One region of the Kitasatospora sp. NPDC092286 genome, then DNA from elsewhere that is predicted to be linked to it. Evidence: riboswitches for the same ligand, from Rfam matches in the RefSeq annotation. Region 1 holds a riboswitch; the other holds the start of a gene.
What was found. Region 1 has a riboswitch for cobalamin ahead of ACIQIB_RS09105 (ribonucleoside-diphosphate reductase subunit alpha). Riboswitches for the same ligand answer to the same signal wherever they lie in the genome.
Positions count from the first base shown of each region.

Region 1 (14,033 bases):
CGAGGGCCTCGTCGTGCCTGCTCGCGAGCGGCTTGCCGCCGGTGGGGTCGACGCCGAGGTGTTCGTCGGCAACGGCACCAGCAATGTGCCGCCCGGGGGTCCGTTCGACCGGATCCACGCGACCTACGCGGTGGAGACCGTCCCGTACGAGTGGATCGAGGCCGTCAGGCCGGGCGGTCGGATCGTCTATCCGTGGGGACGGCTCGGGCACGTGGCGCTCACGGTGGCCGCCGACGGGCGCGGTGCGAGCGGCTGGGTGCAGGGTCTCGGGCGGTTCATGGCTGACCGGTGCGGCCGGGTTCCGGCGTCAGCCGGTTACGACGGGTATGTGAAGGTGCGAGGCAGTGGCGATCCCGGCGCCGAGCGGATCCTCGAACGCGCCCTCGCCCCGCTCGCCGGTGACTGGGACCTGCGGTTCGCGGTGCGCGTCGCCGTTCCGGACGCCGTGGTGATCACCGGCCGGGACGAGGACGGCGTCAACGCCTGGATCCACGACGGCAACGCATCGTGGGCGGCCCTGTCCGCGTGTGGCGACGGCAGTGCGGTGCTGCACCAGGGCGGTCGGCGGCGCATCGGCGACGAACTGCTGACCGCGTGGGAACAGTGGGAGGCGCACGGCCGGCCGACGCCGTACGACTACGGGATCACCGTCACGCCGGAGCGCCAGTGGGTGTGGCTGCGCGATCCGGACGGCCCTCGGTGGCCCATCGTGGATGGCGGGGGCGCTGCCTCGCCCAGGGCCTGACCGCCGGGTCGGTCAAGGGCTGAGCGGCCGGACACCGCCGCCCCGGACGGGAGTTCCGTACGGGGCGGCGGCGTTCTGTCAGGCGGAGACGAAGAGCCACTCCGGGCCGTAGGTGAAGCGGGGGTCGGCGGGGAGCTTCACGCCGTTGATCTGCTGGGCGGTGCCGCGCAACTGGCCCATCAGCCCGATCGCCTGGAAGAGCGAGTCCGACCCGGCAACGCCCCAGGCCTGTTCGAGGGCGCGCAGCATGTCGCTGTACTGCTGGTCGAAGGTGTGCAGGAGGTCGGCCGTGGCCTGGTCGGGCTTGTTGCCGGGGTCGTTGGCCCAGCCGCCGGCGGGGACGCGGGCGACCGGGTGGGCGTCCGGCAGCGGGAGGTCGGGGCCGGTGAACTCGAACTTCTTCGTCGTGGGGTTCTGGACCAGCTTCCTGCCGACGGCGATCTCCTTGAAGGCGTAGTAGTGGGCGAGTTCGCCGGGGGCGCCGGGGAAGGGGTTGTCCGGGGAGGCGTCGGTGCCCTCGCCCTGGGTCCGGATGATGTCGAGCGCCTTCAGGACGTCGTCGATGGTGTTCATCGGGACGATGTCGTTGCCGGCGCCGTGGCTCGACCCGAGCGGGAAGCTCACCTGCCGCTGCCCGGTGAGGAGGTGGGCGAAGTTCGGGAAGACATTGACGATCCGCTGGTAGAAGGCGCCGATCGTATTGCCGTCGGCGGCGAAGGCGAGCGGGTTCTCGGGCTTCTCGATGTCGGAGAAGAGGCCCGCCGACTCGCGGGTCAGCCCGCTGAGGAAGACCTCCAGCCCGGGGTTGACGCCACCCGGCAGCTCGCCCGGGTACTTCGGCACCGTGGCGGGGTCGGTGAGGACGACGGTGCCGCCGATGCTGGTGAGCATGTTGCAGACCAGGCCGAAGTGCGACATCTCGTCGAAGACGATCTCACGGATGGTGTGGCGGACCGGCTGGCTGTTGTCCGGATCGGTGATCGACCAGAGCGCGGTGGCGTACGGCGGGATGGTCGACAACTCCAGCATGATCGCCCGCTGGAGCGCGTCCTTGAGCTCCTGCCCGGTCCAGTCCTCCTCCGGGATGTTCATGAGCTGGACGATCGCGTCGCTCCGGTAGTCCAGGATTCCGGTCGTCACGGCGTACCCCTTTCGTTCGGCTGTGCGCCGGACCGTAGCGGGGGGCGGATCGTGCGTACGCGTGTGCTGCCGGTGTGGCCCGGGAGTTCATCCGGATGGTGGGGGTCGGGCCGTTGCGGTTCGGGATGGCCCCCGAGCCGGTCGAGGCTGCTCCGGGTGGGGTGGTCGCCGGCGTTTCGAGGGGCCGGGAGGACAGCGCGTCCTGGCACCGGTACGGCGAGCCGGGGGTGACCGCGGTCTACGGGCAGGGGCCGCGCCCGGTCGCGGTGGCGATCGATGCGGTGTCCGGGCCACTGGGGCCGACGGAGCATGTGCGCAGGGAGTCGGACCGGCCGACTTCCTGTGCATGGGGCCACGCGCGGATGTGGCCGCCCCGCCCGGCGTGGGCGCCGGGCGGGGCGGGGCGCTGTGTCAGTCCGAGGCCGGCGGCCGGGCGGCGTGCTTGGTGGGGCAGGGGATATTCGGCCAGGTGCGGTTGGGGCAGGCGATTGCGTAGTGGCCCGTCCAGCGGCTGTCGGAGATCCATCGGGACCACACGACGTCAGCGGCCCTGGCCAGTTGTTCGACCGCGCGGAGCCGCCGTGCCTCGATCGGCAGCCAGGGATCACCGCCCGGTGTGTGCTCCCCGTACCGTTGCGCGAGCCAGTCGGCCGCATCGGTCGGCGTCTCCCAGGTGCCCCGGAGCTGGGAGGTCGGCCGCAGCAGCCACCAGCCCGTCATCATCGGCGGTAGCTCCGAGAGCCGGAACCCGCCGCTCTCGATCGGTCGGCGCTCCGACTCCTTGGCGAGGAGTCGGCCGTCGCCGGCCCATTCGTAGCCGTGGAAGTGCAACTGCGCTTCTCCTCGGTGGCGTTGGTGCCCCGGCCGGCCGCACGGGGCTGCGGGCGGCCGGGGCTGTCAGGGGGCTTCAGACGGACAGACCGAACCGCGCCGGGTCGATCCCGGCCTCGGTCAGCTCCTCGACGGTGAACAGCAGCGGCTGGTGGTCGGGACGCTTGCTGTCGCCCAGGGCGAAGACACCCGGGGCCTGCGGCACGACGCCGAGGGTCACACACGACTCGCCGTCGTCACCCCCGCCCTGGTTGCCGCCGCACGCACGGTTGAACTCGACCTGCGAGAGGTCGAGTTCGTACAGGTTGCGCTCAGTCATCGCCTGCACCTTCCGGTATCACTTCGGGGCATGGAACGGCCCCGTCCCGCCCAGGACTTGGGCGGGAAGACTCAAGGGGAGGAGCCGCGGGAGGCGGTCACGGCGAGGTACCCGGTTCGAACAGCGGTCGGGCCAGGGCCCTGCCGTCCCGCACCCCACCAGCTCGGCCAGATGGCCGATCGCCAGGTCCTTCCGGACCGGGTTGTCGCCGATCCGCTCCATGAGTTCCGCGTGGGTACGGCGACGCTTCGGCGGACAGTTCGTGTCGGCCGGCTGTGCGAGATCGGCGGCGGACATGGAGTGCTCCCGTGACTCTCGGATCGTTTCGGCGAGTCACCAAATTACGAGAGATGCGGGGAGATTCCTACGCGCTTTCCTGTTCCTGAAAGAACTCGTCTCGGATTCCTTCGGTCAGTGCGCGCATGTCATCTTCATATAGTGCCGCAGCATCGAATGCGGCGAATTTTGACAAGTAGATTCCGACGTCCCTCGGATCGTGCGTGGTGATCTCCGAATGGAACGTCTCCACGATGGCCAGGCGATCGTCATACATGCTGAAGCAGGTCATCGGGAAGTCAGGCATGAGCCTGGAGAGAGGAAGAACTCCGATGGTCACATTGGGAAGTCGGGACAGTGACACCAGGCGATCGAGCTGTGTGGCCATGGCGGCGGGAGGGCATATCCGCCACCGCAGTACATGTTCGCAGATGACGAAATGGAACTCTCGATGGCGGTCGTACAGGACGGCCTGGCGCTCCAGTCGAGCCGCGATGGTCTTTGTCTTGGCCTCTGACGACAACTCTGGGTGCAGGGCGAAAACGGCCGAGACGTATTCGGCGCTCTGGAGCAACCCGGGAATCAACTCGGACCGGCCGACTTCCTGCGCCGCGAAGGCCTGCTGGGGTCGGTTCCTGTCGGGTGACTCGGCTATCGGCAGAGATCCTGCGGCGTCTCCCGATGACGGGAAGCCCACTCGTGCACTCTGTACCCGCGATCCGTGTTGAATCCGACCTGTTGTCCATCGCTACTCCCTCGGCTTCTTGGTCACGATGCCAGGGATCTGCATGAAGCCCTGTCCCGGTGGGAGGGAGGCGTTTCCCGTTCTGGACTGAAGATCTCGCCCAGGAATCCTGCCGGCCAACGAGGAAGCGCCACAAAGGCGTTGTGGATTTTCAGGGGGACCATACGGCTGACTTCCTGCGGCCCCCTTGCGAGGAGCAAGGGGGCCGTCGGAACCATTTGCCAAGCGTTGGCGGTGAGATGGGAGGTGCTACGGGGCGCCTTCCTGGTCCCCCAGGAACTCGTCCCGGATGTCTTCGAGCATGTGCCGCATCACGTCGCCGGACACGGCGGCGTCGGAGAACCCGTTGAACTTCCGCACGTACACCTCAATGTCGCGCGGGTCGGTGACCGTTACCTCAGCGTGCACGGTCTCGACCGTGACCATGCGGTCATCGCGGATGACAAAGGAGTGCGCCGGCACGTCGGACTGAGGTGCAGCCAGCGGAACGACCCGAATGTCGACATGGCCGAGGCGGGAAGCGGAGATGATGCGGTCCAGCTGTCCGGCCATCATCGCGGCGGGAACGAGGCGCCAGCGAAGAACGGGCTCGGTGATGACGAACTGCAGCGTCTTGGTGGCGTCGTAGAGGGACTGTTGTCTTACAAGCCGCGCTGAAACCGCCCGAGACAGCTGCTCCTCACTGAGGTCTTTCCTCCCGAATACGGCTCGCACGTATTCGGGGGTCTGAAGCAGCCCAGGAACAAGAGACGGCTGGAACACGCGAAGAAGCTCGGTCGAGTCGTCCAGCGCTTTGATCTGCTGCTGCTTGCGGTGGTGCCCCAGACGTCGGATCAGGCGCCAGGCCGTCGTCTCCGTGGCCTCGGCTCTCGCAGCGGCCATGTACTCGGCCTTGACCTCGTCGGACACGCCTATGGCCGTAAGGATGCGTTCCACGTCTGCGACGGTGGGTGGTACCTTGCCAGTTTCAATCTTGCTCAACTTGCTCGGGGACATGACAGCGCCACGGGCCACGGCCTTGGCTTCCTTGCCAGAAGCCTGCCGAAGTTCCCGCAGTGCTGCCCCGAGCCGTGTTCTGTTCACTCGCCGTGTTCGGCCCACCATTCCGTGAACGGGACGGATTTCGCCATCGCAATGTCACGGTATGCCTTGAACTGGGCGATCCGGCTGCCGGTGAGGAATCCAGTTCCGCGATACTTTCCGTTGCCGTCATAGTTCATCTCGGCAACGGTCTCGTCATCAAAGAGCCAGAAGTCCGGCGCCTCGGGAACAGGGTTCTCCTGGCCTGTGGTGTCGAGGATGAAGAACTCTTCACCAGCCGCCATGTTGCGGTGGTATCCCCACGCGAGCTCGAACCGGAGGTAATCCGTGAGCGGGCGAGAGAGGACGTGCACCCGATACATGCGCTTACCGGCCTGGGTGGCATCGGCTACGGTCGTGACCCAGCCAGCGGACTTGTAGCCCTCCGGTTGCTCCTCGCCTGCGAGGAAGGCGTGATAGGCGTCCACTCCGCCGGACTGGCTGTAGTCGTCCAGCGTTTCCAGCCGGAACGCCTCTCGATTGAAATTCGAGAACCAGTCTCCGAGGGTCCTAGATGAGGTTGTCACGGATGGCCTTTCGAACGAGTTCAATGGGAATTTCGACCAGCGTCTCGTGCGCCGGAATCTTAAGATCGTGCTCGGTCAGATGCTCGCCCTGGACGGCGAGGGTGCCTCGGTCCGTCAGGTAGAGCGTCGGGCACTCGCCCTCGTCGCAGGAACCCACAAGCCGTGTCAGCTCCACGTTGTCTCCTCGCTCGGTCTCCCGACGATGCTCCCGAGTTGAGCCGGGCGCAGGCAAGAGGTTCGCGTTTCCGATACTGGAAACCAGCTCAACTTCGAACAGGCACTCAAAAGTTCAGCTACGACGGTGCCGCTTCTGTGGCGGACCCTTGCGGGGGGCAAGGGTCCGCCGGAACGGATGGCTGTGGCTCGGCCGTGGTGGTGCGGCGTCGAAGCAAGGTGCAGGCCCCGCGGGCGGGGCGGGGGAGTTCAGGGCTGGTGGGTGGTGATGGTGATCGGGTGGGCGGTCCAGTCGGTGAGCTCGCCGATGCAGAGGGTCATGCTCCAGAGGCCGCCGCGGGTGAGGCAGCGGGCGACACCGTCGCCGCCGCCGGGGCCGATGCAGAGGCGGATGAAGTCGCGGTGGGCCGCGCGGATCGGGCGCGTTCGGACGTGCTCCCAGAGGACGGGGAGCGCGTGGTCGAGGCTCGGGAAGACGGTCGGGAGCATGATGCCGGTGATCTCGGCCCGCACGGCGTTCACGCGGCGGCCTCGGCGGGGGCGGAGATGTGGCACCAGATGAACTTGCCGATGCCGCCCGCACGCGGGCAGCAGCCCCACTGGGCGGCCAACTCCTTGACGAGGAACAGCCCTCGGCCGGATTCGTCGGAGGTGGAGGTGGTTCGGAGCGCGGGCTTCTCGCTGTCGGCGTCGTGGACTTCGATGCGCAGGAGGTTTTCGGAGAGTCCGAAACGGATCTGGATCAGGCGGCCCTGGGGCGTACGGGCGTGCTGCACGGCGTTGGCGACCAGCTCGGAAAGCAGCAACTCGCCGGTGTAGAGCAGGTATTCGACGCCCTGGTGGTGGGCGAGGAAGTGGTGCAGCTCCTGGCGGGCCGCGCCGGCGGACTTTCGGTGCCGGGGGAGCCAGCAGGCGTGTTCGGTGGGGGCGGGGGAGACGGTTTCAGGCATGGCGGCGCCACCTCTGAGGGGTGAGGGGTGAAGACGACTGAAGAAGGCATGGGGATGCCCGGGTGATGAGCCCACAATCATCACGCTGTGTCGAATGGTGAGCTACGTTGAGTAGCATGCTCCTGGGGGCTTCCAAAGTGCAAGTCCCCACTTTGGAACCGGTCAAAGATTGTTGTCGGGTGGCAGGGGAGGGCAGACTGGCAGATCACAGAAGTGGGGAGGTCGCGACGGTGCCCGTGAACCGGAATCCGACAGTTCGGCAGCGACGGCTGGCTCGAACGCTCAAGGAGCTGCGGGCGGAAGCGGATCTGACGATTGCCCAGTCGGCTCGGCAGCTTGCCTGCGCCGAGAGCAAGATCAGTCGAATCGAGGCCGCGCAGTCAGGGATTCGGTTGGTGGATCTTCGGCTGCTGCTCGACCTGTACGGGGTGGTGGAGTCGGCGACCCGCAGCAGGCTGGAGGCACTGTCGCGCGAAGGTCGTCTGCGTGGATGGTGGGACCGCTACTCGGACACGCTGTCGCCGCTCTATGCCGACTACATCGCGCTGGAATCCGACGCGTCGGACATGTACAGCATCCAGACGTTCCTGGTGCCGGGACTGCTGCAGACGGAGGACTACACGCGTGCGGTGGTCCGTGCCCAGATAGAGGATGCGACCGCGGAGCAGGTCGAGCGGCTCACGAAGGTTCGTCAGGAACGGCGGGCAGTGCTGACGCGGGAGGCGCCACTTCGCATGTGGGTCGTTCTCTCGGAATCCGTGCTGAAGCATCGGATTGGTGGCCGGTCGGTCATGCGGGAGCAACTCGACTTCCTGATGGCGAGTGCCGAACAGCCGAACATCAACGTCCAGGTCCTGCCGGAGGAATCTGACGTTCACGCTGCACTCTTCGGCCCTGTTGCCATCCTGAGCTTCCCCGAGGCGACAGAGACGGATGTGGTGTACGTCGACAGCCTCCTCAGCACGCTCTACATCGAGGAGCCGGAGGAAGTGTTCAAGTACACCAACCTGTTTCGCCGTGCTCTGGCGGAGTCGCTGCCGCGCACCGAATCGGCCGCACTCATCGAGCGTGCAAAGGACAAGGTCTAGAAATGGTGAGTATGTTCCTGCCGTCTGTTTCCGCTGCCGGACTTGAGTGGTGCAAGTCCTCCTACTCCGGCGCACAGAGCGATTGCATCGAGGTGGCCAGTGGTCTGATCGGCGCTGTGCCCGTACGTGACTCCAAGGACCCGGACGGGCCCGCGCTGCTGTTCGCGGCCGAGGCGTGGTCGTCGTTCCTCGCCGGGGTCAAGGGCGGGGAGTTTCCGTCCCTCTGAACCAACAGCGCTGCCCCGCACGGCCACAGGCCGTGCGGGGCAGCGTCGTCTCGTCTTCTTCTTTAGAAGTCGTCGTCGAAGGCGACCGAGCCCTCGACCGCCACCTGGTACGCCGACACCCGGCGCTCGAAGAAGTTGGTCAGCTCCTGCACGTTCTGGAGCTCCATGAAGCCGAACGGGTTGGTCGACCCGTACCGGATCGGCAGACCGAGCCGCGCGAGGCGCTGGTCCGCCACGGCCTCCAGGTACTGCCGCATCGACTCGGTGTTCATGCCGGCCAGGCCGTCGCCGCACAGGTCCTGGGCGAACTGGAGCTCGGCCTCGACGGCCTCCTCCAGCATCTCCGTCACCTGCTTGGCCATCTCGTCGTCGAAGAGGTCGGGCTCCTCCTCGCGAACGGTGTCCACGACCGACATCGCGAAGTCCATGTGCATGGACTCGTCGCGGAACACCCAGTTCGTACCGGTGGCCAGGCCGTGCAGCAGACCACGCGACCGGAACCAGTACACGTACGCGAACGCGCCGTAGAAGAACAGCCCCTCCACACACGCCGCGAAGCAGATCAGGTTGAGCAGGAACGCCCGCCTGTCCTCCTTCGTCTGCAGCGAGTCGATGTGGTCGACCGCGTTCATGTACTTGAAGCAGAACTGCGCCTTCTGGCGGATGGAGGGGATGTTCTCCACCGCGTCGAAGGCCGCCGCGCGGTCCTCGGGGTCGGGCAGGTAGGTGTCGAGCAGCGTCAGATAGAACTGGACGTGCACGGCCTCCTCGAACAGCTGCCGGGACAGGTAGAGCCGGGCCTCGGGCGAGTTGATGTGCTTGTAGAGGCTCAGCACCACGTTGTTGGAGACGATCGAGTCACCGGTGGCGAAGAACGCCACCAGCCGGCCGATCAGGTGGCGCTCGCCCTCGCTCAGCTTGGCCAGGTCGGCGACGTCGGAGTGCAGGTCCACCTCCTCGACGGTCCAGGTGTTCTTGATCGCGTCGCGGTACCGGTCGTAGAACGACGGGTAGCGCATCGGGCGCAGGGTCAGCTCGAAGCCGGGGTCGAGCAGCATCTTCTGGCGATCGTCGGACATTACTGGCAGGCCTCGCAGGACTCGGGGTTCTCCAGGGAGCAGGCCAGGGCGGCCTCCTCCTCCGGCGTGAGGGTCGGGGACGCCACCGGGACGGGGGCGGCGGCGCGGGCGGCGCCCGAGGCGGCCTGGGCGATCCGGGTCGCCGGGCGCGAGCGCAGGTAGTAGGTGGTCTTCAGACCGACCTTCCAGGCGTACGCGTACATCGAGCTGAGCTTGCCGATGGTGGGCGCGGCCATGAAGAGGTTCAGCGACTGGCTCTGGTCGATGTACGGCATCCGGGCGGCGGCCAGGTCGATCAGCGCGCGCTGGGGCAGCTCCCAGGCCGTGCGGTAGAGCGAGCGGACCTCGGCGGGCAGCCAGTTGAGGTCCTGGACGGAGCCGTTGGCGTCGCGCAGCGCGTCCCGGGTCTGCTGGTCCCAGACGCCGAGCTCCTTCAGCTCGCGCACCAGGTACGGGTTGACCTGGAGGAACTCGCCGGAGAGGGTCTCGCGCTTGAACAGGTTGGAGACCTGCGGCTCGATGCACTCGTAGACGCCGGCGATCGAGGCGATGGTCGCGGTCGGCGCGATGGCCAGCAGCAGCGAGTTGCGCAGGCCGGTCTCGGCGAGCCTGGTCCGCAGGGCGGCCCAGCGGTCGGCCCACTCCGGAGCGGCGCTCGGGAAGTGGTCGATGTGCAGCTCGCCGCGGGCGGCCCGGGTCTCGCCGTACGCCTCGTGGCGGCCCAGCTGCTCGGCCAGCTCGCTGGAGCGCTCGTACGCGGTGAGCATGATGCGCTCGGCGATGAGGGTGGAGAGCCGCTTCGCCTCGGCGGAGTCGAAGTCGATCCGCAGCTGGAAGAAGACGTCCTGCAGGCCCATCACGCCGAGGCCCACCGGGCGCCAGCGGGAGTTGGAGGCACCGGCCTCGGGGGTCGGGTAGAAGTTGATGTCCACCACGCGGTCGAGGAAGGTGACGGCGGTGCGGACGGTGGCGTCCAGGCGGTCCCAGTCCAGCGCGTTCAGCAGGTCGTCGGCGGTGGCGCCGGCGGCGACGTGGGCGCCGAGGTTGACCGAGCCGAGGTTGCAGACGGCGGTCTCGGAGTCGTCCGTGACCTCCAGGATCTCGGTGCAGAGGTTGGAGCTGTGCACCGTGCGGCCGGGCAGCGCGGTCTGGTTGGCGGCGCGGTTGGAGGCGTCCTTGAAGGTCATCCAGCCGTTGCCGGTCTGCGCCAGGGTGCGCATCATCCGGGCGTACAGGGTCTGCGCGGGGATGGTGCGGACGGCCTTGCCGGACTGCTCGGCCTTCAGGTACGCCTCGTCGAACTCGGCACCCCAGAGGTCGACCAGCTCGGGCACGTCGGCGGGGGAGAACAGCGACCAGTCGGCGTTGGCGTTGACCCGGCGCATGAACTCGTCCGGGATCCAGTGCGCCAGGTTGAGGTTGTGCGTGCGGCGCGCCTCCTCACCGGTGTTGTCGCGCAGCTCCAGGAACTCCTCGATGTCCGCGTGCCAGGTCTCCAGGTAGACGCAGGCCGCGCCCTTGCGGCGGCCGCCCTGGTTGACGGCGGCGACCGAGGAGTCGAGGGTGCGCAGGAACGGGACGATGCCGTTGGACTTGCCGTTGGTGCCCCGGATCAGGCTGCCGCGCGAGCGGATCCGCGAGTAGGACAGGCCGATGCCGCCGGCGTGCTTGGAGAGACGGGCGATCTGGGCGTACCGGGAGTAGATCGAGTCCAGGTTGTCCAGCGGGGAGTCGAGCAGGTAGCAGCTCGACATCTGCGGGTGCCGGGTGCCGGAGTTGAACAGGGTCGGGGAGGAGGTCAGGTACTCCAGCCGGCTCATCAGGCCGTACAGCTCGGCCACCTCGCGCACCGACTGCTCGTTGTCGCCGACCGCCAGGCCGCTGGCGACGCGGAGCAGGAAGTGCTGCGGGGTCTCGACCACCTTGCGGGTGATCGGGTGGCGCAGCAGGTAGCGGGACTGCACGGTGCGCAGGCCGAAGTACTCGAAGCGGTCGTCGCCCCGCGGGTCGACGAGCGCGTCCAGGGTCGCGGCGTGCTTGGCGACGAAGGCGGCGGTGGTGTCGCCGATCAGGCCCTCGGCGTGGCCGACCGCGACCGAGGCGGAGAAGGAGACCGAGCCCTGGCTGACCGCCTCGTCGACGATCTCCAGCGCGAGCAGGCGCGCGGCCAGCTTCGAGTACTGCGGGTCCTCGGCGATCATCGACGCGGCGGCGTCCACGGCCAGCCCGCGCAGCTCGGCGAAGTCCGAGCCGGCGTGGCGGCCGCGCAGCGCGGCGGCGGCGACATGGCCGGGGTCCACCTGGGGGAGATCGGCGCTGCGGTCGGTCAGCAGCCGGAGCAGCGCACCGCCGGGGTCGGAGACCGTCGGGTCGACGGGGGCGAAGCTGGAACCCTGGGCGGGCAGGGTGGCTGAGGCAGCGGTGGTCAAGGCGCTCTCTCCTGGCGGCGATCGGCGTCGGTGCATCGGGGTGCCGGACCGTTCGGGGCAGGGGAGCACGGCGCGAACGCCCGGTGGCGTCGCGCGACAGTGTCATCCCCGGCCCGCCCGCGAGGCCCGGACGTGGTGCAGTGCTTCGGGGCCTCTGCGGGGAGGCCGGTGGCACGCCGCCGGCAGGTACTCGGACTCGCGGGCCCTGCTTCCAGAGGCCCGCACACCGCTGCGGGGCAGTCCCGGACTCGCACCGGGTTCCCCTGCGTCGACAGCAGGAGTGAGCATACATCTAGTGGCGGTCGACTGTGGCGGCACCATATGTTGTGGCCGTCGTGTCGCGAGCCCGGACAGGCTCGGCGGGGCGTCAGTGCTTCAGGTAGACCTTGTAGGTGCTGGAGTCGCCCGTCGGCGAGGTGAACTGGGCGATCAGCCGGTACTGTCCGCCGGCGGCCAGAGCGGCCGCCAGGGCGCGGTCCGTGGCAGCCGGCGCGGTGCTGTCGAGGACGACCATGGTGAACCAGCCGTCCCGGATGGCGGCCGCGCTGCCGTCGTCGCCGTGGTGCTGCACCCCGGCGGCGTCCCGGTAGTCGGTCCCGTTGCGCGCCGAGACCCACTGCTCAGGTGTACTGACGGTGCCCAGGTAGTACTCGGCGAGTCCGTCGACCTCGGTGAGGTAGCGGCCCTGCGGTTCGGCGTGCACCCGCAGGACGGCGAGCAGCCGCCCGGAGTCGGGCCCGTTCTGGTAGCGCAGCGCGGACTGTTCGAGGCCCAGCGCGAGCAGGGCGACCCACACCAGGATGCCCAGCTGCGGGTGGCGGAAGTGCGCGCCGACCAGCCGGGTGAGGCCGACCCCGGCCAGCGGGGCGGCGAGCAGCATCCCGAAGCCGAGGTGGCGGAACATCGCCCCGGAGGAGCCCAGCGCCAGGTGGATCGCCGGGACCAGCAGCGCGGTGGCGGTCAGCGCGGTGCCCAGCAGCGCGCGCTGGGCCCGGGTGGTGGTGACGCCGCCGTTCTCCGGGGACTCGTGCATCTGCTCGCGGCGGACGTAGGCGATCGTGCCGGCCACCGCGAGGACGGTGAACAGGCCGCCCCACTGGACGGTGTCCAGGAGGATCCCGCCGACCGTGCGGCCGGCCTGGCCGCGGGCCGGGGACCATCCCGCGATCGTGCCGAGTACGCCGAAGGGGAGCAGCGCGCCGGCCGTGCCGGCGGCGAGCAGCAGCGCGCGCAGGGCGGCCGGGCCGAGCCGCCGGTGCGGCCAGGCGGTGGCCAGCGCGAGGGCGGCCAGGGCGGGCATGGCGAGCGTCGAGGCGTACGCGACCGCGCAGGCGAGGGCGGCGGCCGGTGCGGCGAGCAGGACCAGGGCCACCGGGCGGCGGGCGGTGAACACCGTGATCCAGGCCGCGAGGGCGACCAGAAGAACGGCCGGCGCCTCGGGGGCGGCGTAGAAGCCGACGACGACGGTCGACTGCACCACCGCGTAGGCGGCGATGGAGCAGATGGCCACCCGCTCGTTGAAGAGCCGGCGGGTCAGCGAGTACAGCAGCACGGTGGTCAGCAGGGCGAAGCAGAGACTGAGTACCCGGGCGCCGAAGATGCCGTTGGCGTTGGCGGCGGCGCCGGCCAGCGGCGGGTACAGCCAGGGCGAGCCGGGTGTCCGGCCGACCAGGTCGGAGGTGACGGCGGTGCCGTGCAGCAGGTGGGCGAGCTGCTGGCGGCCGGCCACCATGGTCGCGGCCTCGTCGGGGTGCGCGGCGGCCAGCAGGCGCAGCGAGAGCGCGGCCTGGACGATCAGCACGGCGAGCAGCAGACCGCGGGCTATCCAGCGGCGCCGGGGGCTGGGGGCCGGGTCCCAGCCGATCGCGGGGACCTGCGGGATGGTGTACGGCGCCAGCTCGACGGCCTGGTTGTCGTCCTCGGGGGCGGCGGTGCCCCGCTCGGCGGCGGGCCGGGGCAGGGTGTCCGCGTCCGGCCGGGGGCGGCTGCTCCCGGCGCGCGTCGCGGTGCCGCCGGGGGCAGGGACGGGGCTGTCCGGGGTCAGGGGTGGCTCGGAGGCCGCGCTCATCGTGGGTTCCTGATGTCGAAGCCGTAGCGGGGGTCGGCCACGCGTTGCCTGAAGGCGGCGAGGGTGTCCGGGACGGCCTCGACGCGCCAGTCCGCCCGCTTGACGATGTTGAACCAGACGAAGCCGATGACGTCGTCGTGCGCTTCGAGGCCGGAGAAGAGCTGGTCTATGTCCGCGCGCTGGCGTTTGCCCTGCTCCGAGGCGGTCTCGCTGATGAAGAAGGGCTTCTTGCTGAAGGTGCGGATCTCGGCCATGGTGGGCCCGTACAGGGTGTCGAAGGTCTTCGGGCCGGTGCGGGTGAAGTAGCCGGTCATGCCGGCCCAGTCGACGTAGGTGTCGCCGGGGTAGTACGGCG
Region 1 is NZ_JBIVRD010000007.1:54,377-68,409, reverse strand. It holds gene ACIQIB_RS09170 (protein-L-isoaspartate O-methyltransferase) at 1-745, shown strand, start outside; gene ACIQIB_RS09165 (ferritin-like protein) at 824-1,885, opposite strand; gene ACIQIB_RS09160 (hypothetical protein) at 2,297-2,716, opposite strand; gene ACIQIB_RS09155 (DUF397 domain-containing protein) at 2,793-3,035, opposite strand; gene ACIQIB_RS09150 (DUF5753 domain-containing protein) at 3,400-4,008, opposite strand; gene ACIQIB_RS09145 (helix-turn-helix transcriptional regulator) at 4,306-5,139, opposite strand; gene ACIQIB_RS09140 (DUF6879 family protein) at 5,136-5,663, opposite strand; gene ACIQIB_RS09135 (hypothetical protein) at 5,647-5,838, opposite strand; gene ACIQIB_RS09130 (hypothetical protein) at 6,087-6,359, opposite strand; gene ACIQIB_RS09125 (ATP-binding protein) at 6,356-6,787, opposite strand; gene ACIQIB_RS09120 (helix-turn-helix domain-containing protein) at 7,018-7,875, shown strand; gene ACIQIB_RS09115 (DUF397 domain-containing protein) at 7,878-8,102, shown strand; gene ACIQIB_RS09110 (ribonucleotide-diphosphate reductase subunit beta) at 8,165-9,181, opposite strand; gene ACIQIB_RS09105 (ribonucleoside-diphosphate reductase subunit alpha) at 9,181-11,610, opposite strand; cobalamin riboswitch at 11,774-11,905, opposite strand; gene ACIQIB_RS09100 (glycosyltransferase family 39 protein) at 11,978-13,678, opposite strand; gene ACIQIB_RS09095 (glycosyl hydrolase) at 13,675-14,033, opposite strand, start outside.

Region 2 (14,033 bases), on a different contig from region 1:
CCCTCGAACGCATCCTGACCGCAGGATTCCGGCAGATCGCCTACTCCCCGCTCGACCTCGACCAGTGGACCGCCCCCTACCCTGCCCTGCGCCACTCCACCCTGCTCACCCCACTCCTGACCTCCGGCCAGGACGACGGCGGGCAGGCGCCGGTGCGCGAGGAACTCCTGACCGCCGAGGGCGAAGGAGCGCGCCGGGAGCTGCTGGAGTCCTTCATCATCGACTGCGTACGCGAGCTCCTCGGCGGCACCACCCATCACATCGGCCCCCACACCAGCATGGTCGTCCTCGGTATGGACTCCCTCGGCGCCGTCCAGCTGCAACAGCGCATCCAGCGAGCCCTGAGCATCACCGTCAAACCCGGGGTGATCTGGGTCAACCCCACCCCCGCGGGCCTCGCTCACTGGCTCATGGGACACCTGGGCCTCGGCACCGGCGGGCCTGACAGCGACGCGGAAGAGCGATCCGCGACCGCCCCCGGTCCTGAGCCGCCTCACCACCTCACACAGGGGTGACAGCACATGCCGTACGAGAGCACCTTCCCGGCCCGTCGGGCCAAAGAGCCTGCCGCCCCCGCCGGGGGACGGCACAGCCGTTGGCGCCGCCCGCCCGTGTGCTGGGCAGCGTTCGGCCTCCTGTGCGTTCTCTTCCAGATCTGGGTGCTCGCCCGCTGGGCAGCCGACGGCAACCTGCACGCCTGTTCCTCCGGCGGCTACACGATGTCGGCGGGGATGAAGCTCGCCACCCGGATCGAGGACGCCGTGGCCCTGGCGGGCTCTGTCCTGCTGATCGTGGTGGCCTGGCGGCAGTCCCGCAAGGCCGGACACATCACGCTGTCCGCCGCACTCGTCACGGGCTACTTCCTGGTCTGGTGGACCGACCCCTATTCCGGCAGCTTCCACCACACGGTCAGCGCGAACCGGTACGACGTCAACCTCGTCTCCTGGGGCCCCTACCTGCCCGGATGGCACGGCCCGACCCCGCAGACCGAGACCTTCCTGGAAAACGGCGCCTACCCCTGGGTCGTTTTCTGGATCTTCATGGCCCTGGGCATCGCCGCGCTCCTGCGTCGGTACAGGCCCCGCTGGTCACGGGCCCGCACCGCAGCGGCGACCGTCGTGATCAGCCTGATCTGCGACATCCCCATGGAGCACGCCTACATGCGCTTCGGTGGCTACGGCTACCCCCGCGCACTGCCGTATCTCACGCTCTTCGAAGGCCACTGGTACCAGCTCCCCCTCACCTCACCACTGTGCCTGGTCCTCCTCGCCGCACTGCCGGTGCTGCTGATGACCTTGTACGCGGGACCCGGCCGGGAAGCCTGGCTGCTGGAAGGCTCCCTGTCCCTCCCGCCACGCGCCCAGCCGTGGATCCGGCTGCTCGCCGGCGTCGGCTTCGCCACCGTCTGCATGCTCGCGCTCCAGCTCGTCATGCTCCTGGCCTCCTTGGTCAGCCACCCGATCGTGCTTCCCTCATGGTTCGACCTTCCCCGGCCGTAGGCCGCGCCCGACGCCGCGGGCACGCCGTCGTGATCGGGGCGGGCATCGCCGGGCTGCTCGCGGCCCGCGTCCTGGCCGAGACGTTCGAACACGTCACCGTTGTCGAACGGGACCGGCTCACCGACGCGCCCACCCCCCGGCCCGGGGTTCCCCAGGGCAGACACGCCCACGCGCTGACCACCCGCGGCGCCCAGGCCATCGAGGAGCTGTTCCCCGGCATCCGCGACGAACTCACCGCCGAGGGCGCCCCCGTCTTCGACTTCTGCCGGCAGGCCCGGCTCCACCTCCCCGCCGGGCGACCCGAGCCGGTCACCTCCGGCATCCTCGTCCAGCCCGTCAGCCGGCCCCTGCTCGAAACCACCATCCGCTCCCGCGCCGCCGCCCTGCCCGGCCTGCGGATTCTGGACCGCCACACCATCACCGGACTGCACTTCGACAGACCGCTCCGGGTGAACGGCGTCCTCCTCCGACCACGGCAGCCGCCCGGAACTGCCACCCGGCTCCTGGATGCGGACCTGGTCGTCGACGCCTCCGGCCGTACCTCGCGTCTGCCCGACTGGCTCACCGCCGACGGCCTCCGGCCGCGCCCCTCGCAGACGGTGATCGATCCCGGTATCGGCTACGCCAGCCGCCTCTTTCGGGCGCCCCCGGGCTCGCACCCGCCGTGGCAGGCCCTCCTCGTGCCGCTGCGTGCCCCCGACACACCCCGCGGCTGCTTCGCCCTGCATATCGAGCACGACCGATACCTGATCACCCTCCAAGGGGCCTCCGGACACCACCCGCCAAACGACACAGCCGGGTTCGAAGCCTTCGCGGCATCGCTCAACTGCGGCCTCGACGACGCCCTGAACAGCATGGAACCCACCTCGGGAATCGCACGCTACCGCCACACCGCCAACCGGCGCATGCACTACCACCGCCTGCACCCATGGCCCGACGGACTCATCGCGCTGGGAGACGCCGCCTGCGTCTTCAACCCCCTCTACGCCCAGGGCATGACCGTCGCCGCCCTCGAAGCCCACCTTCTACGACACCTGCTGGCCAACCAGCCGCCCGGCGGACCACACGACTTCGCCCGCCACTTCCAACGGCACCTCAACCGCACCACCCGCTGGCCCTGGGCCATGGCCACCCTCAGCGACCGCGCCTGGCAACCCGACCAGCACACGCCACTGGCGGCCCGCGCCGCGCAACGCTACCTACGCGCCTGGCAGGACCTCATCCCCGACCACCCCGCGATGTACACCGACTACATCAGGGTCGCCAACATGCTCACCGGCCCAGCCACCCTCGCCCGCCCCCGCAACCTGCTGCTCGCCCTCCGCTCGGGCTCCGCCTCAAGGCCCTCCGCGCACCCTGCGGACGGCCCGGGCACAAGGAGGTCAGACACCGGCCGGAGTACCGGTGGGTCCGGGTCGGTCGCGGGAGTCGGGCAGGCCCGCGAAGCGCACGGTCGGCTCGAAGTTGGCGCGACGGGCCGCGCGGCGGAAGACGGTGAGGACGGCCGGGCCGACGATGAGGACGCACAGGCCGGTGGTGACGGCGCGGCCGGTGTCCCAGCCGAGCGAGGTGGCGAGGTCGAAGAGCAGGTAGCGGTGCCACTGTTCGGTGAAGGGAAGCCCGGGCAGGTAGGCGATCGAGCTGTTCGGGTCGGTGGAGAACGGCCAGAAGGAGAGGTTGAGCAGAAAGCCGAAGAGATAACCGGAGACGGCGCCGTAGCCGGCCAGCATCAGCACCTCCCACCTCCGCCGGAGCTTCGGCAGCAGCCCGGCGAGCATGCCGACGAAGGCGCAGCCGAACATCTGGTAGGGCATCCAGGGGCCGACTCCGCCGGTGATGAGGGCGGAGGCGAAGAGCGAGGTGCAGCCGAGGGTGAAGCCGAAGCCGGGGCCGAAGACGCGGCCGGCGAGGACGAGGATGAAGAAGACCGTCTCGACGCCGGCCGTGCCCGCGCCTAGCGGCCGCAGGCCCGCGTTGACGGCGGACAGGACGCCGAGCATGGCGAGCGCCTTGGCGTCGATGCCGCCGGCGGAGATCTCGGCGATGACGACGGCGAGGACCAGGATCAGCAGGGCGCCGAAGATGAGCGGCGGCGCGTAGGAGGAGCCGAACGTTCCCGGGGCGACGACGAACGGCCAGGTGAAGGCGGTCAGGCCGATGAACGCGGCGAGGGCCACGACGATGCGGGCCCGGCCGGGGATCCGGACGGCCGCCCGGGTGGGGGCGGTCACCGGCCGGCCTCCAGCCCGCCCAGGGCCCGGGCGACCTGACGGCTGGTCAGATAGGGCAGCGGGGCGAGGATCTTGGCGGTCTGGGGGGCGAAGGTGGGTGAGGCGACGATCACTTCGGCGGTCGGGCCGTCGGCGACGGTCTCGCCCTCGGCCATCACCACCACCCGGTCCGCGGCCGCGGCGACGAACTCGACGTCGTGGGTGGAGACGACGACGGTGTGCCCGTCGGCGGCGATCCCGTCGACGATGCCGATCAGCGCCTCCTTCGCGTGGTAGTCCAGTCCTCGGGTGGGTTCGTCCAGCAGGACCACCTCCGGCGCGGCGGCCAGCTGGACCGCCAGGACCAGGGCCAGCTTCTGCCCCTCGGAGAGGTCGCGGGGGTGGGTGCCGTCGGGGATGCCGGGGGCCAGCCGGTCCAGGATCCGCCGGGCGGCCGGCGCCGGCCGGCCCGCGGCGTCCTGGTCCGCCTGGGCCAGTTCCTGGGCCACCGACTCCAGGTAGAGCAGGTCCGTCGGGGTCTGCGGGACCAGCCCGACGAGTTGGCGGGCCTCGACGGCCGGGAGCCGTTTCGGGTCCCTGGCCGGTCCGCCTTCGGCCCGGGCGACCTTGACGGTGCCGCCCTGCCGCGGGCCGGAGCCCTGCAGGGCCCAGAGCAGGGAGGACTTGCCGGAGCCGTTGCGGCCCATCAGCGCGGTGACCTGGCCGGCCCGCAGCTCCAGGTCCACCTCCCGGACGGCGGCCACCTGGCCGTAGCGCACGACGATCCGCTCGGCGGTCAGCACCGTCCGTCCTCCGGCGGGTTCGCGGCGCGGCGGCGGGGCGGGGTGGCCGGAGAGGCGTTCCCTGAGCGGTGCGGCGGCCCGGCGGGCGTCGCGGACGGACAGCGGCAGCGGGTGCCAGCCGGCCAGCCGGCCGAGGTCGACGACCGGTGGCGCGATCGCCGTGCCGGTGAAGATCTCGGCGGGCGGTCCGTGGGCGACGGTGCCGTCACCGGGGAGGTAGGCGACGCGGTCGGCGTACTGGACGACCCGTTCCAGGCGGTGTTCGGCGAGCAGGACGGTGACGCCGAGGTCGTGCACCAGCCGGGTGACGGCCGCCAGGACCTCTTCGGCTGCGGTCGGGTCGAGTGCGGAGGTGGGCTCGTCCAGGACCAGGACCCGGGGGTGGGCGGTGAGCACGGAACCGATGGCGACGCGCTGCTGCTGTCCGCCGGAGAGCTCGTGCAGCGCGCGGTACCGCAGGTCGGCGAGGCCGAGCAGGTCGAGGGTCTCCTCGACGCGTTTGCGCATCGTCTCCGGGGGGATCGCCAACTGCTCCATGGCGTAGGCGAGTTCCTCCTCGACGGTGTCGGTGACGAAGCCGGCCAGCGGGTCCTGTCCGACCACGCCGACCACGTCGGCGAGTTCGCGCGGCGGGTGGTGGGCGGTGTCCCGGCCGTCGACGGTGACCCGGCCCGACAGGGTGCCGCCGGTGAAGTGCGGGACGAGGCCGTTGACCGCGCCGAGCAGGGTGGACTTGCCGGCGCCGGTGCGCCCGACCACCAGGCAGAGTTCGCCCTCCGGGATGTGCAGGTCGACGTCGCGCAGTGTCGGTGCGGCCGCGCCCTCGTACACCACGCCGACCTGGTCGAAACGGATCACTTGGTCACCTCGGTGTGCGTGCGGCCGCCGGTACGGCGGTCCCCGGTGGTACGGTCGGCGGCCCGCTGCCGGGGCACGGCCGGGGGTTCGGGTGTGCGGCCCGGGGGCGGGGCGATGACCCCGGCGGCACCGGCCAGCAGCAGGGCCAGCACGGGGACGACCGGCAGGCTCGGCCAGCTCAGCGGGTAGAGCGACGGGTTGAGGTCGGTGGCGTCGTACCCCACGGTGACGAACAGCAGGGTCGCGGCCGCCACTCCGCAGCCGGCGACGCCCCACTCGGCGGACCGCCACGGGTCCGGCCGGTAGGTGGTGCGGCGTACCCGTCGGCCGCCGAGCGCCAGGCCGGCCGCGCACAGCAGCGAGCCCGCGAGCAGGGCCGGCAGCCCCAGCGCGGCGGGGGCGGTTCCGTCCAGCAGCCCGTACACGCCCGCGCAGAGACCGATCATGCCGAGCAGCATCAGCGCGCCGGTGGCCCGGCGGGACGCGCGGGTGGCGGTGCCGGAGCGGCCGTAGCCCCGGGAGTCCATCGCTGCGGCCAGGTGCAGCGAGCGTTCCAGCGCGTCCTCCAGCACCGGGACGACGATGCTGCGCAGAGCCCGGATGCCCTTGCTCCGCCCGGCGCGCAACCGCCTCGCGCGAACCACCCGTTGGACGCTCTGCACCAGCTGCGGGGCGACGCTGATCGAGACCGTCACGGCCACGCCCAGCTCGTAGAGGGCGCCGGGGAGCACGCGCAGGGCCCGTTTGGGATTGGCCAGGGTGTTCGCCGCGCCGATGCAGCAGAGCAGGCAGGCGAGCCGCAGGCCGTCGGTGGCGGCCGAGAGGGTGGCCTCCAGGGAGACCGGGCCGCCGATCCGGATGCCCGCGTACCAGTCGGGGGTGGGGATGTGCGGGAGCGAGAAGAGCAGGTGGTCGTGGGGGGTGATGCCGGTGGCGAAGACGCACCGGAAGACCACCCGGATCGCCACCACGGTCAGGGCGAGCCACAGGTAGTACTTGAAGCCGCGGGCCCACGGGGCCTCGGTACGGCGGGCGGTGACCACGTAGCCGAGGACGGCGAGCACCAGGAACAGGAGCAGCGGATTGGTGGTGCGGCTGGCCGCGGTGGCCAGGGCCAGGGCCCAGGCCCACCAGGCCAGCGGGTGCAGGTTGCGCGGGAGTCGCCCGGCCCCCGCGGCCCGCCCGGGGGCGGACTGCGGGGACCCGGTGCCGGGTCGGTCGAGCACGGTCACGGAATCACTCGGCCCGTCGGCGGCGGCGCGCGGCGATGACGGTGGCGGTGCCGAGGGCGGCCACGAGCACGACTCCGGCGACCACGGGCGCGATCGGGCCCGCGTCGTGCGGGGCGTCGGCGACCGGGGCGGCGTTCACCACGGCCGGACCGCCGGCGTCGGCGGACGGGGCCGGGGTCGCCGGGTCCGTGGACGGCGGTGGTGCGGTGTCGGTGGCCGACGGGGTGTCGGACGGAACCTGGGCAGGGGTCTCGTCGGGCGCGGGCACGGACGCGGCCGGATCGGGTGCGGGGGTGGTCTGCTCGGGCAGCCCGGCCGGCGGGATCGCCGGTTCGGTACGGCCCGTGCCTCCCGGAGTCCCGGCGGCGGGCGGACGTTTCGTGCCGCCGCCACCGGTGCCGCCGGTGACCGAACCGCCGGAGGCCGAACCGCCGGACGTCCCCCCGGTGCCGCCGCCGCTGCCGCCGGCGGTGCCTCCACCGCCGGAGCCACTACCGGAGCCACTGCCGCCGGCCGAACCGGCGCCGGCCGGCGGCCTGGGCGGCTCCGGGGTGGCGTCCGCTCCGCCGCCCGGTGCGGTGTTGTGCGCGCGGACGGTGTCGGGCGAGAAGGCGGGACGTCCTTCGGTGCCCTCGATGTTGGTCCCGCCGAAGATCCACAGGTCGACGCTGCCGGGCTTCGGCCGATAGCTCATCGCGCCGAGCTGGCTGTACGACCAGGTGTTCTCACCCGGGTCCGCGTGCCAGTACGACCAGTAGGCCGTGGCGGGCGGTGTGAGGACGCACTTCTCCTGATCCGGGGTGGGGAACTGCTTGCCGCCCTGGTAGCCGCTGTAACCGATCCGGCAGATGAACGCCGGGCCGTCGTGCCCCGTCCCGGTGGTCTTCCAGCCCCCCTGGTTGAGCAGGGTGTAGCCGGTGGTGGGGGTGGTGCCGCAGGAGCGCAGCAGCGGGCCGCCCCACTTGCCGAAGTCGACGGCGAGCACCACGCCGGAGGTGGTGGTGCACTGTTCGATCGGCAGCGGGGCCGCCACCGCCGGGGCAGCCGCCACCCCGAGCCCGCCGAAGGCGAGGGCGAGCGTCGTGGCAACGGCCCCGAGCAGCCGGCCGGTCCGCCGGATCACCGGTGGCGCCCGGGTGCGGAGGCCGCGCGGCGGCGGGCGGCGAGGACGGCTGCGGCTCCGGCGCCGACCAGCAGCCCGGCGGCTGCCATCAGGGCCGGTGTGTCCGTCCCGGTGCGGGCGAGGCTGCCGCCGTCGGCCGTGCCGGGCACGCGGTTTCCGGGTACGCCGGGCTGGGCCGGGTATCCGGGGTCGCCCGGGACGGGCCCGCCGGACACACCGGGCGTCCCGGTGTCCGCGGTGGCCGGGGCGGTCGGGGCGGTCGTGGGTGAGCCGGTCGGGGCCGGGGATCCGGTCTCCGTCGGGGAGCCCGTCGGCGTCGAACTCGGCGTCGCCGTCGGCGAACCGGTCGGAGTGGGCGTGCTGCCGAGGTCCCGCCGGAGGGTGCCGAAGGAGATCCCGGTGGCGCCGCCCACCGCCTGGGTGGAGGCCCGGACGTCCGAGCCGCGCTGTCCGCTCGTGGCGACGTTGAAGCCGCCGTCGCTGTTCTGCTGGCCGGCGAGGAAGTCCAGCGCCTTGGCGATCGGGCCGGCGTAGGCGCTCTGACGCAGCGTCATCCCCTGGATCGCGAGGGCGGCCGAGTTGGTGGAGTCACCGGCCGCGCCGGGGAAGCCGCCGTCGGCCTCCTGCTTGCCGGCCAGCCAGCCGAGGGCCTTGTCCACGGCCTGGGCGCCGTCATCCCCGGGAGCGAGGGCGAGGGCCATGGCCGCCATGGCGGTGCTGTCCACGTCGGAGTCCCCGGTGGCGGGGATCAGGCTCGGCCAGGAGCCGTCGGCGTGCTGGAGGCTCTTCAGGTAGGCGACCGGCGCGGCGGCCGGCCTGGTCTCCCCGGCGCGCAGCTGGGCCATGATGCCGAGCGCCTGGGAGAAGACCGAGGTGGCGTAGGTGTAGTTGCCGGGCGCCGCGCAGCCGGTGTCCGGGTTCGTCTGGGCGCAGACCGCCGTGGCGAGGGCGGCGATCAGGTCGTGGCCGCCGAAGGCGCGCGGGTCGCGGCCGGTGATCTCGGCGAGCAGCGCCTCCTTGCCGATCGAGCCGCCGCCGGCGTACTCGGTGCCGATGCCCGTCCAGTCGTTGACGGTTCGGTCGCCGGCGTCCTTGCCCTGCTGGTCCAGGAAGTCGACGATCCTGCGCAGGGCCGCGTCGTCCGCGCCGGTGGCGGCGAGGGCGTAGGCGCCGTCGATGGTGAGGCCGAAGTCGGCGAAGGCCGGGAAGGCCTCGTAGTAGTGACCGTCGATCAGGCGTGCCGGGTCGGTCAGGTAGGCGCTGCCCTTGCCGAGATCGGGGGTCTTCCCGGGGTGCGGGCCGGGCGGCGCGGTCGTGGCCGCGTTCGGGTCGTGCCGGACGCCGGTCGGGTCGGTGCCGGTCAGCGCGAGGATGGCCTGTTCGGTGGCGTCCGGGTCGGACTCGGTGGTCGACTCGTCGGTGCCGAAGCCGCCGTCCTGGCCCTGCCGGGCGGCGAGCCAGGTCCTGGCGGCGGTCTGTCCGGCGCTCCGGCCGGTGGCCTTGAGAGCCTGGGCCACGCGGGCGGTGCTGCCGGTGTCGCCGCCCGCGGCGCCGGTGTAGGGGAGGTAGGAGCCGTCGGCCTGCTGGCTCGCGGCCAGTTGGTCGGCGGCCTTCTTCGCCGTCTGCTCGAAGCCGCCGGCCTTGCGCAGGGCGAGAACGGCGAGAGCGGTGCCGGACGGATCGGACTCGCAGTAGTCGCCCGCCACGATCATCGCTCCGGCGATGCCGCCGTCGGCGCACTGGAGCGCCGTGAACCGGGTGAGCGCCGAGGCGGGCGGAGCGACCTCGGCCCGCTGCAGGGCGATGACGCCCAGGGCCTGGACCCAGGGCGAGGCCGCACCGTGGAAGTCCCCGGCGGCGGTGCACTTGCCGTTCTCGCCGGCCGAGGCACAGACGTGGTCGGTGAGCGCGGCGATCAGGTCGCGGCCGCCGAAGGCACGGGGGTTGCCGCCGGTGCTCTCGGCGACCAGGGCCAGCAGCGCGGCGGCCCTGGCGTCGGGCTTGGCGGACGGCCCGTCCGGGAGGAGGAACGCGTCGGTGTGGGCGGCGAGGTAGGCGAGGACCTTGCGCAGGGCCGGGTCCTCCGTCCCGGCGGCGGCGAGGGCGATCGCGGTGAGGGACGTCCGGGGGAGGTCGGGGCCCTCGAAGGCCCAGTTCTCCATGTGGTCGCCGTCGACGAGCCGGCCGGCCAGCCAGGCGGCCGCCGCGACGGGGTCGCCCGCGGCGGGCGACGGGCCGGTCGGGCTCGGGGACGTCGAGGGGGAGATGGACGCCGAGGGGGAGGCGGAGGCCGAGGGGGACGGACCGGCGCCGTTCTCGGCGCGGACGGAGTCCGGGGTGAAGGAGGGTGCCCCGCTGGTGCCGCCGATGTCGGTGCCGCCGTACACCCAGGCCTCGACCTCGCCGGGCTTCGGCTTCTGGGTGGCGGCGCCGAACTGGCTGTAGGACCAGGTCTGCCGACCGGGTTCGGCGATCCAGTACGACCAGTACGCGGTGGCCTGTGGGGTGTTGACGCAGGGCTCCTCGGCGGCTGTCGGGTACTGGGTGCCGCTGTTGAAGGTGCCGTTGCCGAGCCGGCAGATGAACGCCGGGCCGTCGTGCTCGGTGCCGGTGGTGGTGAAGCCGGCGTTGTGCAGCAGGTTCATCCCGGTGGTGGGGTGGGCGTCGCAGCCGCGGACGACCCCGCCGCCCCAGTGGCCGAAGTCCACGGCGACGATCGCGCCGGTGGTGGCGGTGCACTCCTCGATCGGGTCGGCGGCCGCGGTACCGGGGTGGCCGAGCAGGACCGTACCGCCCGCGGCGGCAGCGACGGCGCCGGTGGCCAGCAGGGACGTCAGACCCCGGGCTCTGTGACGTGTGCGCGTGCTGTTGACCCTCACCGGCGACTCCCTGATCGGTCGACGGGGTGTCACGGCGCAGCCGACGGCTCCCCGGCATGGGGACCGTCCCGACCGCGTCGTAGTCCTCGACGACGCAAGTGCTTCTGAACAGGCCCTCGGCGCAGGCAGTCCGGCTCATCCGCCCGGAGGGGCGGATCTACGGTTGCGGGTCAGCGCCGGAGTTGGACCGGCTTCCCCTACTGCCGAGGATGAAAAACGGTTCATCAGACCACGCTCCCGCGTCGGCCGTCAATGAGTCGTCATGTCGCCTTGGACACCTCGCCGGTGGCGGCACCGTGCGGTAGCGTCCCCGGTGGCCGAGCGGGGGAACCTGGTGCGATTCCAGGGCTGACGCGCAACGGTATGGGGCGGTTCCGCCGTCCCGAGCCCGAATGCCCGCCCGGCCACGTACCACCGGCGAAAGCCTGCCCACGCGATCCGGGCGGCGGCCGCTCCGGCCGCCGAACTCCCGAGGGAGCCCCGGGGCCCGGAGCCGGGTCGGCGCCCATCACTCCAAGGAGCCCGCCCCGTGTCGTCCCTCCTCTCCTCCTCGCGCGTCTCCTCCGCGGTGGCCGTCCCGATAACGGCCGGCGCCCTGCTGCTCTCCGCCGTCCCCGCCCACGCGACCGCCACCCCGGCCCAGACAGCCACCTCGAAGAGCACCGGCGTCACCTATCTGAAGTCCCTCCAGGCCGCCGACGGCAGCTACGTCACCGGCGGGGGCCTCTCCAACGAGTGGGCGTTCAGCGCGCTGGCGGCCGCCGGCACCGCCGCGGCGGACGTGGCCCCGGGCGGCGACGCCACCAGGAACGCCCGCCTGGTGTACCGCAACCAGCTCGCCGCCACCACCTGGCCGAGCGCCGCGCCCGTCGTCACCGACTACGAGCGGGGCGTCCTCAACGCCTACGCCGCCGGGATCGACCCCGCGCGCGTCGGCCCCGGCCGCAACCTCATCGCGGACGTCGCCGCCTACTGGCAGACCGCCGAGCCCGGTTACTACGGCCCGTCCGCCAACTTCAACGGCACCGTGTTCGGCCTGCTCGCCCTCGGCGGCGCCAGGACGCAGAGCGGTGCCCAGCGGGTGCCGCAGGCCCTGCTCGACGCCTCGGTCACGGCGGTCCGCGCCAACCAGCACAACGACGGGGGCTGGAACTTCGGCAAGGCCGCCGGCGATCCGGCCGCACTCGCCCAGGCCGGTGACATCGACATGACCGGCGCCGCCATGGCCTCGCTGTGCAGCAGCGGCGTGCCCGGCACCGACCCCGCGATCGTCGCCGCCAAGAACTTCCTCAAGGGCAAGCTCGTCGCCTCCGGCGCCTTCAACTCGATGTTCGGCGCCAACACCGACTCCAACGGCTGGGCCGTCTCCGGTCTCAACGCCTGCGGCATCAACCCCCAGGGCGCCGACTTCACCAGCGGCACCGGCAAGACCCCGGTCGACTTCCTGATCTCCCAGCAGTTCAAGCCCGGTGGCGGCTTCAAGTACCTGCCCACCGACACCGCCCCCTCCCCCTACGCCTCCGTCGACGGGCTGCGTGCGGTCGCCGGGGCGGGCTTCACCGCCACCCCGCCCACCCCGACCACCGCCGGGGAGCCGACCTGGGCCACCACCGGTTCCTTCACCGCCGGCACCGCCGCCCGGCTCGCCCTGGTCGTCGACGACGGCACCGGCTCGCCCAGGGTCTGCGCGGTCACCGTCACCCCGACCGGCACCACCACGACGCTCGGCGCCGTCCTCGACGCCGCCGGGGCGGCGACCCCGAGCGGCTGCGTCACCGCCGTCACGCCGTCCTCCGGCAGCGGCACCGTCACCGCCGTCAACGGCACCGCCAACAGCGGGACTTCCAGCTGGAAGGTGAGCATCGACGGCGCCGCCGCCACCGGCGCCGCCCGCAGCACCGTGATCAGCGTCGGCGACACCGTCTCGCTGCGCTTCGGCAGCTGATCACCGCGCGCCGGACAGCACAAAGGTCCTGGCGCACTCCGGAGTCAACCGCGCATGGCCGGGCACGGCCCCCCGTGCCCGGCCTGTGCGGTCCCGCTCGGCGCCCAGCGTGACGGCCTCGTGGACGGCGCGGGCGGCCCGGGCGCCCCACCGGGAGCGCGGGCCGCCGAACGGCTCGGGCACCTGGCCCGGACCGGCTCGGCGGACCGCCACGCACACCGCGTCGGACGGCGTCCCGGAACAGTCGTACCCGGCCTCCACCAGCGCCTGGACCTTCGCCTCGGTCGCCGTCGCCAGCAGGTTGACCAGACCGGCGTCCGACACCGCGGCGGGCACCACCAGCAGGATGTTGATCGTGCCCGGGAATCCGGCCCCGGCCTCCGCGGCCGGGTCGGGGGCGGCCGCCCAGGCCGGCACCCCGATCCCCGTCGTCACCACCGCGGTGACCCCGCCGTCGCAGGCCCAGGTGAAGTCGTCCACCCGCGCGGCGGTCATCAGCCCGGCGCCGGGGCCGCTCAGCCCCAGCCCGGTGGCCAGCCCGGCGAGGTGGCGGTCCGGGTCCATCCGGCCGTACCCGGGCCTGACCTGTGCGTTGACCACCCACTCCCGCTCGCCGAGGCCGCCCCCGAGCACCGCGCTGCTGAGCATCCGCCAGCCTGGGCCGGCCCGCCACAGCAGAAGGTGGCGGCACTCACCGTCCTCGAACCGGCAGGACCGCTCGACCTCCACCGCCCCGCCGGTCCGGCCGACCGGTTCGGTGAAGGCCGCCTTCTGCTGCGGGAACGCCATGGAACGGGCCGCCTTCGGGTGAGTTCGGGTGAGTTCGGGTGAGAGTGAGCCGGGCCTGGCTGGGCCGGAGCCGCCGGCGGCGTCACGCGGGCGGGCAGCGCGAGCCGTCCGGCCGACCGGAAACCGGGCGACAAGAGTACCGACCGCCCGGGTGCGCGGCGGCGCCGGGCCCGCGTGCACCGGGCCCGGGCGGCTCGTCACCGGGTCGGCGCACCGGCCCGGACGGGCATGCCGGCGAGCGCCCGGCGCAACGCCGCCTCGACGCGGACCGCGTCCGCACTCGCCGACACGTCATGGACCCGAACCGCCCAGACACCCTTCGCGGCGGCGAGGGCCGAGACGGCTGCCGTAGCGGCATCGCGCTCCCGGGCGGGCCGGGGCTCGCCGGTCGACGGGTCGGCGAGCAGCGTCCCGAGGAAGCGCTTGCGCGAGGCCGCCACCAGGACGGGACGGCCGAGCCGGGCCCAGGCGTCCAGGCGGGCGAGCAGCGCCCAGTCGTCCTCCCGTCCCTTCGCAAAGCCGAGCCCGGGATCGACGATCAGCTGGGCGGGGTCCACTCCGGCCGACACCATGGCGTCCAGTTGCCGCGCCACCTCACCGACCACCTCGTCGACCACGTCCTCGTAGTCGGCCAGGCCGTCCATCGCGGCGGAGTGCCCGCGCCAGTGCATCACCACGAAGGGAACGCCCGTCCT
Region 2 is NZ_JBIVRD010000004.1:20,641-34,673, reverse strand. It holds gene ACIQIB_RS05970 (type I polyketide synthase) at 1-515, shown strand, start outside; gene ACIQIB_RS05965 (spirocyclase AveC family protein) at 522-1,499, shown strand; partial or broken gene ACIQIB_RS05960 (NAD(P)/FAD-dependent oxidoreductase) at 1,475-2,533, shown strand; gene ACIQIB_RS05955 (ECF transporter S component) at 2,882-3,730, opposite strand; gene ACIQIB_RS05950 (ABC transporter ATP-binding protein) at 3,727-5,370, opposite strand; gene ACIQIB_RS05945 (energy-coupling factor transporter transmembrane component T) at 5,367-6,596, opposite strand; gene ACIQIB_RS05940 (hypothetical protein) at 6,607-7,725, opposite strand; gene ACIQIB_RS05935 (prenyltransferase/squalene oxidase repeat-containing protein) at 7,722-10,604, opposite strand; cobalamin riboswitch at 10,707-10,846, opposite strand; cobalamin riboswitch at 10,899-11,023, shown strand; gene ACIQIB_RS05930 (hypothetical protein) at 11,134-12,549, shown strand; gene ACIQIB_RS05925 (adenosylcobinamide amidohydrolase) at 12,550-13,338, opposite strand; gene folP (dihydropteroate synthase) at 13,536-14,033, opposite strand, start outside.
Region 2: linked by a shared signal. The riboswitch ahead of ACIQIB_RS05930 (hypothetical protein) and the one ahead of ACIQIB_RS09105 (ribonucleoside-diphosphate reductase subunit alpha) in region 1 are both predicted to bind cobalamin.